Regions from separate parts of the Pseudomonas sp. HLT2-19-2 genome, predicted to be linked through region 2. Evidence: riboswitches for the same ligand, from Rfam matches in the RefSeq annotation. Region 2 holds a riboswitch; the other holds the start of a gene.
What was found. A riboswitch is a leader RNA that binds a small molecule or an ion and turns the genes downstream of it on or off. The one in region 2 is predicted to bind cobalamin.
Positions count from the first base shown of each region.

Region 1: linked by a shared signal. The riboswitch ahead of cobO (cob(I)yrinic acid a,c-diamide adenosyltransferase) and the one ahead of ACYZTU_RS17475 (CbtB domain-containing protein) in region 2 are both predicted to bind cobalamin.

Region 1 is NZ_CM142712.1:4,402,038-4,409,805, reverse strand. It holds gene ACYZTU_RS20465 (AI-2E family transporter) at 1-50, shown strand, start outside; gene hda (DnaA regulatory inactivator Hda) at 1,051-1,755, shown strand; gene ACYZTU_RS20455 (C40 family peptidase) at 1,970-2,620, shown strand; gene ACYZTU_RS20450 (C40 family peptidase) at 2,786-3,322, shown strand; gene ACYZTU_RS20445 (O-methyltransferase) at 3,338-3,991, shown strand; gene ACYZTU_RS20440 (PQQ-dependent sugar dehydrogenase) at 3,996-5,309, opposite strand; gene ACYZTU_RS20435 (hypothetical protein) at 5,378-5,962, opposite strand; cobalamin riboswitch at 6,116-6,349, shown strand; gene cobO (cob(I)yrinic acid a,c-diamide adenosyltransferase) at 6,430-7,041, shown strand; gene ACYZTU_RS20425 (cobyrinate a,c-diamide synthase) at 7,052-7,768, shown strand, end outside.
Region 2 is NZ_CM142712.1:3,753,654-3,761,421, reverse strand. It holds gene ACYZTU_RS17510 (fatty acid cis/trans isomerase) at 1-851, shown strand, start outside; gene ACYZTU_RS17505 (IS3 family transposase) at 1,002-1,808, opposite strand; gene ACYZTU_RS17500 (transposase) at 1,835-2,140, opposite strand; gene nfuA (Fe-S biogenesis protein NfuA) at 2,340-2,924, shown strand; gene cobM (precorrin-4 C(11)-methyltransferase) at 2,986-3,732, opposite strand; gene ACYZTU_RS17485 (cobalamin biosynthesis protein) at 3,816-4,229, opposite strand; gene ACYZTU_RS17480 (CbtA family protein) at 4,226-4,933, opposite strand; gene ACYZTU_RS17475 (CbtB domain-containing protein) at 4,945-5,148, opposite strand; cobalamin riboswitch at 5,269-5,497, opposite strand; cobalamin riboswitch at 5,600-5,812, shown strand; gene cobW (cobalamin biosynthesis protein CobW) at 5,915-6,976, shown strand; gene cobN (cobaltochelatase subunit CobN) at 6,980-7,768, shown strand, end outside.

The DNA.
Region 1 (7,768 bases), 650 kb from region 2:
TGTATAAAGATTCTGGTATGTACAGCGGTGTTGATGAGCCCGAGCTTTAAGGTGATGCTGTTCACTTAAGCTTGATGTTTCCAGGCACACACACATGCGTAGCGAGGGGGCGGTGGATCAAGAGCAAAAGCGAGGCGGCCGACCTGGCTTTTGTTGATCGTGTGCATATCCGTTTCTGTGGTAATGGCCGCTATTGGTTTCGCTTTTACAGCGAGTCACTTGGAAGAGCCCCAAGTAACCAAGGGCTCTTGCCCCTGACGTTCGGTGCCTCGCCTAGGCTCGGCATGCCCTCGCTCCGGTCCTGCTCCGTGGGCCCGCCGCCATCGGCCATCCATGGCCGGGGGCGGCTAACCCGGCATCCATGCGGGGTTGCCCACTGCGCAGAACCTCCACTCGGCCTCTCGAGGGGGCGTGCACCGCAAACGCCAAAGCGAGGCGGCCTACCGGCCGGTCTGGCTTCAAGTGAACGCATTTTCCTGTAGGAGCTGTCGAGCGAAGCGAGGCTGCGATCTTTTGATCTTGCCGTTGCCGTCGCTTTGCTTTGGCTTCAGATCTGCCGCCCCTTTCCCAGAGGCCGAACGCAGGCGTTGCGCAGGGGGCACCGCGGCAAGGATGCCGCGGTAGCCGCCCCCGGCCATGGATGGCCGATGGCGGCGGGCCCCCGGAGCAATGCCGGAGTGAGGGCATGCCGAGCCTAGGCGAGGCACCGAATGGCGGGGCAAGAGCGCTTTGGTTACTTTCGCGCTTTTCGAAAGTGACTCGCTGTAAAAGCGAAACCGCCAGCCGCCGTGACCGCAGAAACGGATATGTACCCAACCTAAGGTCTCTGATCACCCGTCGCGGGCAGCCTGGTTCATCGCCAGGTTGACCCGAATCCCTCGCGCTGCTGTCACATGCGCCAGCAAAGAAACTGTCATAAAACCAGTGTGTTAACGCAAACCGTTGATTTTGCTTGTGGTCTGTCGCATTGTGCGGTCAGCTTCACGGGTATAAACTTCGCAAACTTTACACAGAGGCCACTAACGGTTCCTTTGGAACTGTTCAGTCAGCATGAAACCGATTCAGCTGCCCCTAGGTGTGCGTCTGCGTGATGACGCTACCTTTATCAATTACTACCCAGGCGCCAATGCCGCTGCACTCGGCTATGTCGAGCGGCTATGCGAAGCCGACGCCGGCTGGACCGAAAGCCTGATTTATCTCTGGGGCAAGGACGGGGTAGGGCGTACGCACCTGTTGCAGGCGGCCTGCCTGCGCTTCGAACAACTGGGGGAGCCCGCGGTGTATTTGCCGTTGGCCGAGCTGCTTGATCGTGGCATCGCCATCCTCGACAACCTCGAACAGTATGAACTGGTCTGCCTGGATGATTTGCAGGCGGTAGCCGGTCGGGCGGATTGGGAGGAGGCGCTGTTCCATCTGTTCAATCGTCTGCGTGACAGCGGTCGACGCCTGCTGATCGCCGCTTCGACGTCCCCGCGCGAACTGCCGGTGAAGCTGGCGGACCTCAAATCCCGTCTGACGTTGGCGTTGATCTTTCAGATGCGTCCGCTCTCCGACGAAGATAAATTGCGTGCTTTGCAACTGCGCGCATCGCGTCGAGGTCTGCACTTGACCGATGAAGTCGGGCATTTCATTTTGACCCGCGGTACCCGCAGCATGAGCGCGCTTTTCGAGCTGCTTGAACGCCTCGATCAGGCCTCCCTTCAAGCTCAGCGCAAGCTGACGATCCCCTTTCTGAAAGAAACGTTAGGCTGGTAAAGCCCAAGCCTGTCGCGGGTTTTGGCATATTTCAGGCGTCAACAATTGCGCTTTCCTGCAGGGCTGCAGGCTGTGCGAACGTCTAAAACGGGCTTAAGCGCTTAGATGTAAACGAGAAACCGATAAGTCACATCAAGATCGATTGAATTTGCAAATGAGATTGATAGTGGGCATAGTCTCGCCTTCTTTAAAACTATCAGACACGGTCGTGCCCATGCTAAATCGCTTTGCACCCCTCGTGCCCCTCGCATTCGTCACCCTGTTGTTCGGTTGCGCTGCTCACTCTCCAGTGTCCCAGCAAGAGCAGCAACAGCAGGCTAAAAATTCTGTTTCTGCCCAATCTTCCGTTCTTTATCAGCAAGCGCTTGAACAGGAAGAGGCGGCCACCGAAAAAGAATTGGTAGACTTCGCCGGCGGCAAGTCGTACCAGCTTCCGGTTCTGGCCGACAGCATCCTCGAACGTGGCATGTCCCTGATCGGTACCCGTTACCGTTTCGGCGGCACCTCCGAAGCCGGCTTTGATTGCAGTGGCTTCATCGGTTACCTGTTTCGTGAAGAAGCCGGCCTGAACTTGCCACGCTCCACTCGCGAAATGATCAACGTGGACGCTCCGTTGGTTTCGCGCAGCAAACTGAAGCCTGGCGACTTGCTGTTTTTCGCCACCAATGGCCGTCGCGGCCGCGTCAGTCACGCCGGGATCTACCTGGGTGACAACCAGTTCATCCATTCCAGCAGCCGCCGCAGCGGTGGTGTCCGGATCGATAGCCTGGGCGACAGCTACTGGAGCAAGACCTTCATCGAAGCCAAGCGCGCACTGGCGATGACGCCAACTGCAGCCCCGTCTATCGTCACGGCACGCAAGTAAGCGGACATTTTGTAAGGTGAACTTAAAGTCTTACTTGAAGTTTGCCGCGTAGCCGCTAGAATCCTGATCTATTATTGATGGCAAACCGCCTGCGTCCTGCGCAGGCGGTTTTCTTTTCTGTCCTCCCGGCAGAAAAAGCCGCAGCCAGATCAGGATGTTCTGCATATGTCGACGTCGGCCCGCCTCGCAATCATGTTCTTCGCAGCGCTGCTCAGCGCCTGCGCCAGCCGTACACCGCCTCCTGCGCCGGTGGTTCGCGCGCCCATTGTTTTCGGTTCCTCCCAAGCATTCTCCCCTGAGGCAGAAGACGTGTTGTTCCGCGCGCTCGGCCTGGTGGGCACCCCGTACCGTTGGGGTGGCAACACGCCGGCTTCGGGTTTCGATTGCAGCGGGCTGATCGGTTACGTCTACCATGACGTCGCCGGCATTTCCCTGCCGCGTACCACCCGCGAGATGATCAGCATGCAGGCGGCCAGTGTGGGCAAGGAAGGTCTGCAAACTGGTGACCTGATCTTCTTCGCCACCAATGGCGGCTCCCAGGTCAGCCACGCCGGGATCTACGTCGGCGAAGGTCGCTTCGTCCATGCGCCCGCCACCGGCGGCACGGTGAAGCTCGACAGCTTGTCCAAAGCTTACTGGCAGAAAGCCTATCTGAGTGCCAAGCGCGTCTTGCAACCTGAGCACTTGGCACGCAACCCCTAAATTGCAGAGGTTGTCATGACCGCTCGCACACTCAATCTCGACGATTCCCTGTATCAATACCTGCTCGACGTTTCCCTGCGCGAAACGCTGCTGCTCAAGCGTTTGCGTGACGAAACCCAGGCGCTGCCCATGGCTCGCTGGCAAGTGGCGCCGGAGCAGGGCCAGTTCCTCGCGCTACTGGTGAAACTCACCGGCGCCAAGCGTCTCTTGGAAGTCGGCACCTTCACCGGTTACAGCGCCTTGTGCATGGCGGCTGCATTGCCGGATGACGGCTCGCTGATCTGCTGCGACATTCCTGGCGACTACAATGCCACCGCGCGCCGTTACTGGCAGGAGGCGGGGTTAACCGAACGAATTGACCTACGCTTGGCACCTGCGCTGGAAACCCTCGCTCAGATGGACCAGCAAGAGCCGTTCGACCTGATCTTCATCGATGCCGATAAAGCCAACTATCCACGCTATCTGGAGCACGCCCTGCGTCTGCTGCGAGTCGGCGGTCTGGCGGTGTTTGATAACACGCTGTGGAGCGCACGGGTGCTTGAGGGCAATCCCGAGAGCGAGGACACCCGAGCCATCCAGGCGCTCAATCGCGCCTTGAAAGATGACTCGCGTGTGGATCTGTCATTGTTGCCGTTGGGCGATGGATTGACGCTGTGCCGCAAGCGCTAAGCGCTTACTTGGTCGCCGATACGCGCCACACCTTGTTGCCCACGTCATCCGCCACCAACAAATCACCCTGCTGATCAATCACCACGCCTACCGGACGGCCCATGGCTTTTTCCTCGTCATTGAGGAAACCGGTGAGCACATCAACCGGCTGCCCGGTCGGTTTCCCTGCGCTGAACGGTACGAAAATCACTTTGTAGCCACTGTGCGGCTTACGGTTCCACGAGCCATGCTGGCCGATGAATGCGCCTTCCTTGAACTGCGCCGGCAGCGTGTTGCCCTCAGCGAACGTCAGGCCCAGCGATGCGGTATGCGGGCCGACCGCGTAGTCCGGAGCAATGGCCTTGGCCACGAGGTCGGGGTTTTGCGGTTCGACGCGAATGTCGACGTGTTGACCGTAATAACTGTAAGGCCAGCCGTAGAACCCGCCGTCTTTCACTGAAGTGATGTAGTCCGGCACCAGGTCGCTGCCGATTTCGTCGCGCTCGTTGACCGCCGTCCACAGTGCGCCGCTCTGAGGTTCCCAAGCCAGGCCGTTTGGATTACGAATCCCCGAGGCGAAGATTCGATGGTTGCCGGTGGCGCGATCTACTTCCCAAATCGCCGCGCGACCTTCTTCCTTGTCCATGCCGTTTTCGGCGACGTTGCTGTTGGAGCCCACCGTCACGTACAGCTTGTGGCCGTCCTTGCTGGCGATGACGTTTTTGGTCCAGTGGTGATTCAGCGTACCGCCCGGCAGGTCGATCACCTTCATTGGCTGTGATTTGATCGCCGTCTCGCCGTTTTCATAGTGGAAGCGCAGCAAGCGGTCGGTGTCGGCGACGTACAGGTCATTGCCGACCAGGGTCATGCCGAAGGGCGAGTTGAGGTTTTCCAGAAACACCGTGCGGGTTTCGGCGATGCCGTCGTGGTCCTTGTCCCGCAGCAGCGTGATGCGGTTCGGGCTCGGTACTGTGGCGCCGGCACGGCCCATGACTTTGCCCATGACCCAGCCACGAATGCCTTTGCCGTCATCGGGTTTGGGCGGTGCATTGGTTTCGGCGACCAGCACGTCGCCGTTGGGCAACACGTAGAGCCAGCGCGGGTGATCGAGACCTTCAGCAAAGGCCGCCACTTGAGTCCCTGTCGCAGCGATGGGTTTAGCGCCGTCCGGCCAGCCGATCGCCGGGGCGATGTTCACCGTCGGGATCAGGGTTTTGTTTGGTTCTGGCAGCTTGGGAGAGGGGCCGGTGCCGTCGGAGATTTGCAGCCTGGAGGTTTCACCACAGGCGGCAAGCCCTCCGGCGAGCACGATGACGAGAGCGAGCTGAGGCTTGCGCATGCTGATCTTCCCTATGAATGCATTGACCTAATCAATAGAGAAGCGCAGGTGCGCGATGGTTCAACCGGTCAACCGCGGGCTTCCTTGAACAGCACGGCGATGCCGGGGTGATAGTTGCCGGCTTCGTTGCGCAATTTGCGATAGGCATAGGGGAAATACCAGGCCACCGCGCAGGTGTGTTCCTTTTGCAGGTCGTCGACCATGTCCTGGAGTTCTTCCGGAGTAGCGCTTTGTTGGGCTTTTTGCGGCGCAACGAACAGGCAGCCGAGTTTCAGGTCGCTGGCGTAGCTGATGCGCTTGGCGTCGCTGGTGATGTCCTGCAATGCTTGAGTCAGGTTCAGGCTGTTGACGCGTGGCCAGCGCTGGGTCGCCTGAAGGTAAGCGCGTTCTTCACGGGTAGCGATAAACAGATCGGCGCGGCCATTGCGTTCGCCTTCTTCGGTCTGTTTACGGGTCGGCGTTTGTTGCAGCGTCACCATTTCCGCCATCCACGCAGCGGCGGACAGCAGGCTCAGGTTGGCTTTTTCATCGAACCAGTAAGGCGTGTCGTTATCGCCGCGCACGGCGTTGTAGCGGTCGATACAGTCAAACCAGCGTTCCAGCACCGGGCGCAGGAATTCCAGCTTCGGATTGCTGATGATCATGCCTTGCATGTGGCTCACCTTTTTATTGTGCTGTGAGATTGTGGCTCTTTGATATCACTGTCGTGAGTGTGGCACAAGATTGGCGTCAGATAATTGATCGACGGCAGTTATTCGCTCGCAGGCCGCCCGTCTTCAATTGACGCTCCATCCCCAACCCTCTAACCTTCGCGGCTTGTTTCAGGTGCTCTGTGACTGCGGTCGACAGAGTGAAACAGGGAAGCCGGTGAGCGATCTCTTCAATTGATGAAGGCTCACGATCCCGGCGCTGCCCCCGCAACGGTAAATGAGTGAAGACTGCGCCTTGAGCCACTGTGTCGAGTGTCGACATGGGAAGGCGCGCAGTCAGGCGAATCGCCGCTCATGAGCCCGGAGACCGGCCTGATCCATTCAGCGGCATCACGGTGGGCGATGCCAGGCTTTTTGCCGTCTATTCTTGTGCCTGCCCGCCGTTATCCAGCCTCAACGGAGAGCTCCCCATGACTGATACCCCCGATCGTGACGAACGTCATCTGGCGCGCATGCTGCGCAAAAAAGCCGTGATCGACGAACGCATCGCCAACTCCCCGAATGAATGCGGCCTGCTGCTGGTGCTGACCGGCAACGGCAAAGGCAAAAGCAGTTCGGCCTTCGGCATGCTCGCCCGGTCCATGGGCCACGGCATGCAGTGTGGCGTGGTGCAGTTCATCAAGGGGCGCAACAGCACCGGCGAAGAATTGTTCTTCCGGCGCTTCCCGGAACAGGTGCGTTTTCATGTGATGGGCGAGGGCTTCACCTGGGAAACCCAGGATCGCCAGCGTGACATCGCCGCCGCTGAAGCTGCGTGGGCGGTGTCCCGCGAATTGCTGCGTGATCCGTCGATTGGCCTGGTGGTGCTCGACGAATTGAACATTGCGCTCAAGCACGGCTACCTCGATCTGGATCAGGTGCTCAGCGATTTGCAGGCGCGTCCGCCGATGCAGCACGTGGTGGTCACCGGTCGCGGTGCCAAGCCGGAGATGATCGAACTGGCCGACACGGTCACCGAAATGGGAGTGATCAAACACGCGTTTCAGGCCGGGATCAAAGCGCAAAAAGGCGTCGAGCTGTGAATACTACTTTATGAAAATCAGCCGTCACTGCCCGGCGGTGCTGATTGCCGCGCCGGCTTCCGGTCAGGGCAAGACCACCGTCACCGCCGCGCTGGCCCGTTTGCATCGCAATCAGGGGCGCAAGGTTCGCGTATTCAAGTGCGGCCCGGACTTTCTCGACCCGATGATTCTCGAGCGCGCCAGCGGTGCGCCGGTGTATCAACTGGACATGTGGATGGTCGGCGAGCAGGAAAGTCGTCGTCTGTTGTGGGAAGCCGCCGGCGAAGCCGACCTGATCCTCATCGAAGGCGTCATGGGGCTGTTTGACGGTACGCCGTCCAGCGCTGATCTGGCGCGACACTTCGGTGTGCCGGTGCTGGGTGTGATCGACGGCACCGCCATGGCCCAGACCTTTGGCGCACTGGCGTTGGGGCTGGCGCGCTATCAGCCGGATTTGCCGTTTGCCGGTGTGTTGGCCAACCGCGTTGGCACAGTGCGTCACGCACAATTGCTCGAAGGCAGCCTGACCGAAGGCTTGCGCTGGTACGGCGCGTTGTCCCGGGAAACCGGGATCGAATTGCCGAGTCGTCATTTGGGTCTGGTTCAGGCCAGCGAGTTGAACGATCTCGACCTGCGCCTCGATGCAGCGGCCGATGCACTGGCCAGCAGTTGCGAGGTCGCGCTGCCACCGGCGGTGGAATTCGCGGTTCCTGATGTGATCGCTGCCGAGCCGTTGCTGGCCGGTGTG
Region 2 (7,768 bases):
ACTTTCCGTTGCTGGAGCGCACCTATTATCAATTGGCGGTCAACTTCGACGTGTTCGGCAACGTCTCCCATCAGGCGCAAACGCGCCTGTACTTCGACCTGATTCGCAACGGCGCCGAGCAAAACTTCCTCCGTCTGATGCCCGCCGATTCGCGGGATGATTACCTCGACGATTGGTACCAGAGCGGCGGAAAATTCAAGATGTGGATGGACTACGAGTCCATCGATAACGACAAAGAGACGGCGCTGGTGCTGGACGAAAAGGACCCGAAACGCGATTTCGTCATGCAGCTGCTGGCCCGTTACGGCGACCTCAACGCCAAGCCTGATCCGATCAACCGGTGTGACGGCGCTTATTGCTCGCGGCCGAACATCGATCCGGCATTGCAGAGCGCCGAGCAGGCCTTGAGTCGCCTGACTTCGCGTCCGGCGGCCGGATTGAGGGTCATTGATCAGCTGCCGGAAGCGACCCTGTTGCGCATCGAAACCCAGAGCGGCAAACGCGAGGTTTACAGCCTGCTGCGCAACCGCGCGCACAGTAACGTGGCGTTCCTGCTGGGTGAATCGCTGCGGTATCAGCCAGGGCTCGACACCGTGACTATTTACCCGGGCGTGCTCAGCAGCTATCCGAACTTCATGTTCAACATCCCGGCGGAGCAAGTGCCTGAGTTTGTCGGCGAGATGGAAAACGCCAAGGACGCCCATCGCTTCGAAAAAATCGTCGAGCGCTGGGGCATTCGCCGCAGCCATCCGCAGTTCTGGTTCTACTTCCATGACCTGAGCCGGTACGTCCACGAGACCGATCCGGTGGAAGAGGGTGTGCTGGACATGAACCGGTACGAGAATCTTTGATCGAAAGCCTGAACACGCACCGCCGAACCCCTGTAGGAGCGAAGCTTGCTCGCGAAAGGGGGCTGACATTCAGCATAAATGTCAACTATCAGACCGCTTTCGCGAGCAAGCTTGAACTGGTCCAGTAATTTTGGACATTTTTTTCGGTTCTCACACCGCCAACTTTTCCGCTGCTACAGGTGAGTGGTAACCGTTGTAACTATGGCGCCTGACGTTGTTGTAGCGCGCCACATAGCGGTTTATATCAACTCGGGCTTCGTGTTCTGAGTTGTACCCATTTTCAGGTACCCATTCTGACTTCAAACTTCCAAAAAAACGCTCCATCGGGGCGTTATCCCAGCATTGGCCTTTTCGACTCATGCTCTGCCTAAGCTCGTGCGCCATCAGTTCGTCCCTGAATTTATGGCTGGTGTACTGACATCCCTGGTCAGAATGAAACAGTACACCTTTAGGTCGTCCTCTCAATTCGACGGCCATTCGCAGTGATTCGCGCGCCAGCGTCGCGTCTGCGACCAGTGAAAACGACCAGCCCACCACACGTCGCGCAAACAGATCCAGAACGACCGAGAAGTAGAGCCAGCGCTTGCCTAGCTGGATATAGGTGATATCCGCGCACCAAACCTTATTGATATCAGCTACGTAAAACTCACGCTCCAACTCATGCTCAGCCACCAGCGACTCAACGCCCGATGACTTGTATTTGTGAGGTCTACGCTGACGGCTAGCGATCCCAGCTTCCTTCATCAAACCGCGGGCCATGTAGCGGCCCACCTGATGGCCGTCGCCCCGCAGGTCTTCGGAGAGGGTTCGTGCACCTGCCGAGCCTCTTGATGCCTTGTGGTATTTAATCAAAACAACCTTGAGCGCTTCGCGCTCCGGGTTGGTTTTACCTTGACGCTGGCGCCAGGCGTAATAGCTGCTGCGGTTGACTTCAAACACGCGGCAGCAGTCTCTAATACCGTACTGCTCGCCCAGCTCACTGATCAGAGGGAATGATCTTTGGAGTCCAAAAGCAGGAGAGCACTGGCCTTTTTTAGGATTTCGATATCCCGGTCTTTCTGCCTGAGCAGGGCTTTAAGTTCCTGGATTTGCTTCTGGTCGACGGTGATCGCCTTGGTACCGGCAAGCGTCGATCCGGCGCGCTCTTTTCGCACCTGCTCGACCCAGCGGCGCAAGGCTGTTGGGCCGATATCCAAGCTGGCACAGGTCTCGGGAATCGGCTGATCCTCATCGAGCACCATGCTTGCAGCTTTGAGTTTGAACTCATTGGAATAGGATTTTCGCATCATCATGCACACCTCAGATTTGGGCGCCATCATAGCGCCCTATTGATGTGTCCAAATTCATTAGGCCAGATCAGCTTCGCTCCTACAGGGGTTGCGGTGATCAGATGTTCATCGACAGACGCATCTTTCCCGACAAAAATACTAGGACTTTGTGCGGCGCGATGATTGGCGTAAACTGCGCCCAAGCCTGCGAGGAGTTTCCATGACCGCTATTACCATCACCGACGCCGCCCACGATTATCTGGCTGATCTGCTTTCCAAGCAGAACACCCCAGGCATCGGCATCCGCGTCTTTATCACCCAGCCTGGCACTCAGTACGCCGAAACCTGCATTGCCTACTGCAAGCCGGGCGAAGAAAAACCTGAAGACACCGCGCTGGGGCTGAAAAGCTTCACCGCTTACATCGACTCGTTCAGCGAAGCTTTCCTGGACGATGCGGTAGTCGACTACGCCACCGACCGCATGGGCGGCCAATTGACCATCAAGGCGCCAAACGCCAAAGTCCCGATGGTCAACGCCGACAGCCCGGTCAACGAGCGCATTAACTACTACCTGCAAACCGAGATCAACCCGGGGCTGGCCAGCCACGGCGGTCAGGTCAGCCTGATCGATGTGGTCGAAGACGGCATCGCCGTACTGAAGTTCGGCGGCGGTTGCCAAGGCTGCGGCCAGGCAGACGTCACCCTGCGCGAAGGCATCGAGCGCACGTTGCTCGAACGCATTCCCGAGCTCAAGGGTGTTCGTGACGTCACCGACCACACGCAGAAAGAAAACGCCTACTACTAAGTAAGGTGTTCACTGCAAACATAAAAAACGGCGCCCCGTGAGCGCCGTTTTTTTATGGGTCCTAGGGTCTGTAGAGATGCGCATGCCCAGCGCGGTACAGCGATGACTCACTGAAGTGATCACTGCCCAAGACTCTGCCCACCAAAATCAACGCCGTGCGCCGAAACCCCTTGGCTTCAACTTTCGCTGCAATGTCTTCAAGCGTCCCCACCACCCAATCCTGATCCGGCCAGGTCGCTCGGTGAATCACCGCGATCGGGCAGTCCGCGCCGTAGTGCGGCAGCAATTCAACCAGGATTTTCTCCAGATGATTGACCCCCAGATGAATCGCCATGGTCGCCCCATGCTGTGCCAGGCTGCCTAGCTCTTCGCCGACGGGCATGGCGGTCTTGTCGGCGTAGCGGGTCAGGATTACGCTTTGCGACACATCGGGTAACGTCAGTTCGGCGCCCAACAGTGCCGCGCAGGCCGCCGTGGCCGTGACGCCGGGAATAATCTCAAAAGGGATGTCGAGTTCGCGCAGGTAGCGAATCTGCTCGCCAATGGCGCCGTACAGACTCGGATCACCGGAGTGCACCCGGGCCACGTCCTGGCCGTTGGCATGGGCAGTCTTGATCAGCTCGATGATCTGTTCCAAGTGCAGTTCAGCGCTGTTGACCACGTGTTCGGCGCGATGGCCTTCCAGCACGGCGGCGGGCACCAGGGAGCCGGCATAGATGACCACCGGGCAGCTTCGAATCAGCCGTTGGCCTTTGACGGTGATCAGTTCCGGGTCGCCGGGACCTGCGCCAATGAAGTAGACGGTCATCGTCGGTTCCTGTGAGAAAAAGGGGCTGGACAAAGCTTCAGATGAAGATTGCTCATGATCAAAGACAGGGATTATTGAGGATTTCAGGCGACGCAGGCCAATGCCAAGGTGGCCTGGGCATATTTTTGTCGTGGAATCAGCAATTTTGCCGGTGCCTGGGCCAACTGTTCGGCCAGGGCCAGGGCGGCACTTTCCGCGACGCCGTAGCAGCCGGTGCGTTCGAACGCGATGTCCGAGCGGTGGCTGAGTTGCGGTTGATAGCAGGCCAGTTGTTCGCTGCTGAAGTACATCAGTGGCAGCGCTAGCTGTTCGGCCAACTCGATCAAACCAGGTTCTTCGCGCTTCAGGTCAATGCTGGCCAACGCCTTGATCTGGTGGAGCTCGATTTTATGAGCCTGTAACGCCTGATCGAGCAACGCCCGCAGCGTGCTGACGGGGCAGCCGCGCTGGCAGCCCAGGCCGACCACCAGGGTCGGCGCTGCACTGAGGTCAGTCATGTGTGGTATTGACCATCGCTTTTGCGGCGGAACAACCAGGCACTGACTAAGCCCAGGGCCAGCCAGAACGCCACGTTGGTCAGCTGCGAAGCGATTTTGAATTGAGCTTCCAGGGTTTCTGGAGCCAGCATCGAATGGACTTCCGGTTGTGGTGCACCGATCACGTGAGGAACGGCCAGAATGGCCACGCCGAGCACTTTCATCAACCAGTGGCGGCTGAACACGATCAATGCGATACCGACCGCCGTGGAGGCGGCAGTGCCGATCCACCAGACCTGCCGTTGCGCCAAATCAGCAGCGGCGGTGCCCGGCAGCTCAGGCGGCAGGCCGAGGGTGGGTGCCAGCACGAACGTCGCATAACCGGCCAGGCCCCATAGCAGGCCTTGGGAAGTGCGAGTCGGTGCGCGCAAGGTGTAAAGACCGGCAAGCATCAGGGCGAAACCGACCGCTACCACCAGATTGCCGCCCGTGGTCGACAGCACGCGCTGCCAGCCGTCTTCCGGTTCCCAGGCATCGGCGTCGTGAGTGTGAGCGGCGACAGCACCCGCGGCGTGTTCGTGAACGGCAACAGCGGCGGGCTCGGACTTTTCGTAAGTCTCGGCCTGCAGAATCAGCGGAGCCACCCAGAAGCTTTGCAGCAGGGTCAGCAGCAGGGCGGCCAGCAGCCCGGTGAACCCTGCGGTTTGCGCAATACGCTTGATCATGTCAGCAGGTCTCAATGGCACGGGAATGCAGAGCTGTGGCGGGTATCGTGCGCGGCATTGTGCACCGCTTCGATGTGCGAGAAACCGGCGAAATACACCAGGCTAGCGCCAAGGATCGACGCAAACACGGCGGCGGTCAGGCGTTGAGTCAGGGTCGTGGTGGTGCTGGCGGTGCTCTTATCGGTGTTGCTGCCGGTGCTGCTGATGATCGACATGGCGCTTCCCTCTGGTCTGTCAGCGGGTGAATAGAGCGCATGGAAGACCCCTGCGAGTCGGGCGCGCAGAGGTTCAAACAGCGCCCGCCCACCGCGGGTTTGTTATTCAGTGATCGTAATGGTCACTTTGTGTTGCGGGCCGGTCTCCGGGCTCACGAGGGGCGCTGGCTTTCGCCTTGACCTGCAAACATCACCTTCCCATGCCGAACTGCTGGCACAGTGGATCTGACGCTTCGCTCGCTTACCGTTGCGGGGGCAGCACCGGACTGACATGGCTTTAGAGTAAAGCACATGATTCACCGGTTTCCCGTTTCACCCTGTGAAGGGCACCCGTAACAAGGCGTGTAGGAGAGCATGGGCGGGGGTTGGGCGTCAATTGGCAAGGGTTCTCAACTCGGTACCGAATGATGATTGGCTCTGTGTAGGACATTGACCCGCCCCGAGACGATGCGTAGCCTTGCGCTTTCGAGGTTCTTCGGCGTCTGCCGAAGCTAAGAAGGGAACGCGGTCGATGCCGCGGCTGCCCCCGCAACTGTGAACGGTTCTGTTGGCTGCCACGCCACTGCAAGCCCTGTCTATCGGGCCCGCGGGAAGGCGCAGCCAACGTCAGTCGAACGACTGGCAAGCCGTCAGCCAGGAGACCTGCCTCGACACAGATTCTCACTTTCAACCGGGCGGGGTGATCCGGTGGCGAACTCTTCAGGCACGCGCGTCCGCGTTGCCGGTCGTCGTCCCGTATGCCCGCCACCTTGCCAAAGGGCATCCGATGAAAACACTGGCCAAACTCCCTGTCACCATCGTTACCGGCTTCCTCGGCTCGGGCAAAACCACGTTGCTGCGGCACATGCTCGACAACGCTCAGGGCCGTCGTATTGCGGTGATCGTCAACGAGTTTGGCGAGCTGGGCATCGACGGCGAAATTCTCAAGCAGTGCTCCATCGGCTGCACAGAAGAAGAAGCCAACGGCCGCGTTTATGAATTGGCCAATGGCTGCCTGTGCTGCACCGTTCAAGAAGAATTCTTCCCGGTGATGCGCGAACTGGTCGCCCGTCGCGGCGACCTCGACCACATCCTCATCGAAACCTCGGGTCTGGCCCTGCCAAAACCGCTGGTGCAAGCTTTCCAGTGGCCGGAAATCCGCAGCGCCTGCACTGTTGACGCGGTCATCACCGTGGTCGATAGCCCAGCGGTCGCCGCCGGCACCTTCGCCGCTTTCCCGGACCAGGTCGATGCCCAGCGCAAACTCGACCCGAACCTGGACCACGAATCGCCGCTGCACGAGTTGTTCGCCGACCAACTGGCCAGCGCCGACCTGGTGATCCTCAACAAGGCCGACCTGATCAGCCCCGAAGACCTGGCCCGTGTGCGCCTGGAAGTCGCTGAAGAGTTGCCGCCCGCCGTGAAAGTCATCGAAGCCAGCAGTGGTCGTCTGCCACTGGACGTGCTGATCGGCCTCGGTGCCGGTTCCGAAGAACACATCGACAGCCGTCACAGCCATCACGATCACCACCATGAAGGTGAGGACGATCACGATCACGATGCTTTCGATTCGATCTCGATCGAACTGCCCCAGGCAGACGAAAGCCTGCTGCTGGACGCGTTGACTCAATTGGTGGTTCAGCACGGCATCTTGCGTGTCAAAGGTTTCGCCGCCATCCCGAACAAACCAATGCGCCTGTTAATCCAGGGCGTGGGCACACGTTTCGACAAGCATTTCGATCGTCAGTGGGGCGCCGACGAAGCGCGCACCACGCGCCTGGTATTGATCGGCCAGGAACTGGACGGAATTCTAATCGAAACGCAATTGCGCGCTGCGCTCAGCGTTTAAGCCATGCACCTGCTCAGGACCCAACCCGGCGGTTTCGTGTCGGATGACAACATTGCCGACCTTGGACAAACCCCCGCCGAGCTGGTGATCTTGTGCAGCGGCGACTCCAGCCTAGCGCTGCTCGCCGAAGCGGCGCAGCAGTTGCCCGACGATTACCCGAGCGTGCGCCTGGCCAACCCGATGCAGGTGCAGAATCACGCGTCGGTCGACCTGTATGTCGACGAAGTGCTGCGCCACGCCAAGGTGATTCTGATCTCGCTGCACGGCGGCATCGCCTATTGGCGCTATGGCGTGGAGCGCTTGGTGGAGTTGTCCCAGCGCGGCGTGCAGCTGATTCTGGTGCCCGGCGATGACCGCCCGGACCCGGAACTCAGCGACCTGAGCACCGTGGCTGCCTGCGACCGCGATCGGCTTTGGCAGTTTTTGCGTCAGGGCGGCATGAGCAATGCCCTGGATTTTTTTCGCTGCCTCGCCAATCGTTGGCTTGATCGCGACTACGCCTGGGCCGAGCCGCAAACCCTGCCGCGCACAGCGATCTACCATCCGCAAAAAAGCCCCGCAGACCTCCACGATTGGCAAGCCGACTGGCAGGCCGATCAACCGGTCGCGGCGGTGCTGTTTTACCGTTCGCATCTGCAAGCGGCGAACACCGGTTTCATCGATGTTTTCTGCCAGCGTTTGCAGGCGGCGGGGTTGAACCCGTTGCCGATTGCGCTGGCCAGTTTGAAAGAGCCCAGCTGCCTGACGGCGGTCGAGGACCTGTTGGACGAAGTTGAAGCGGGGGTGATTCTC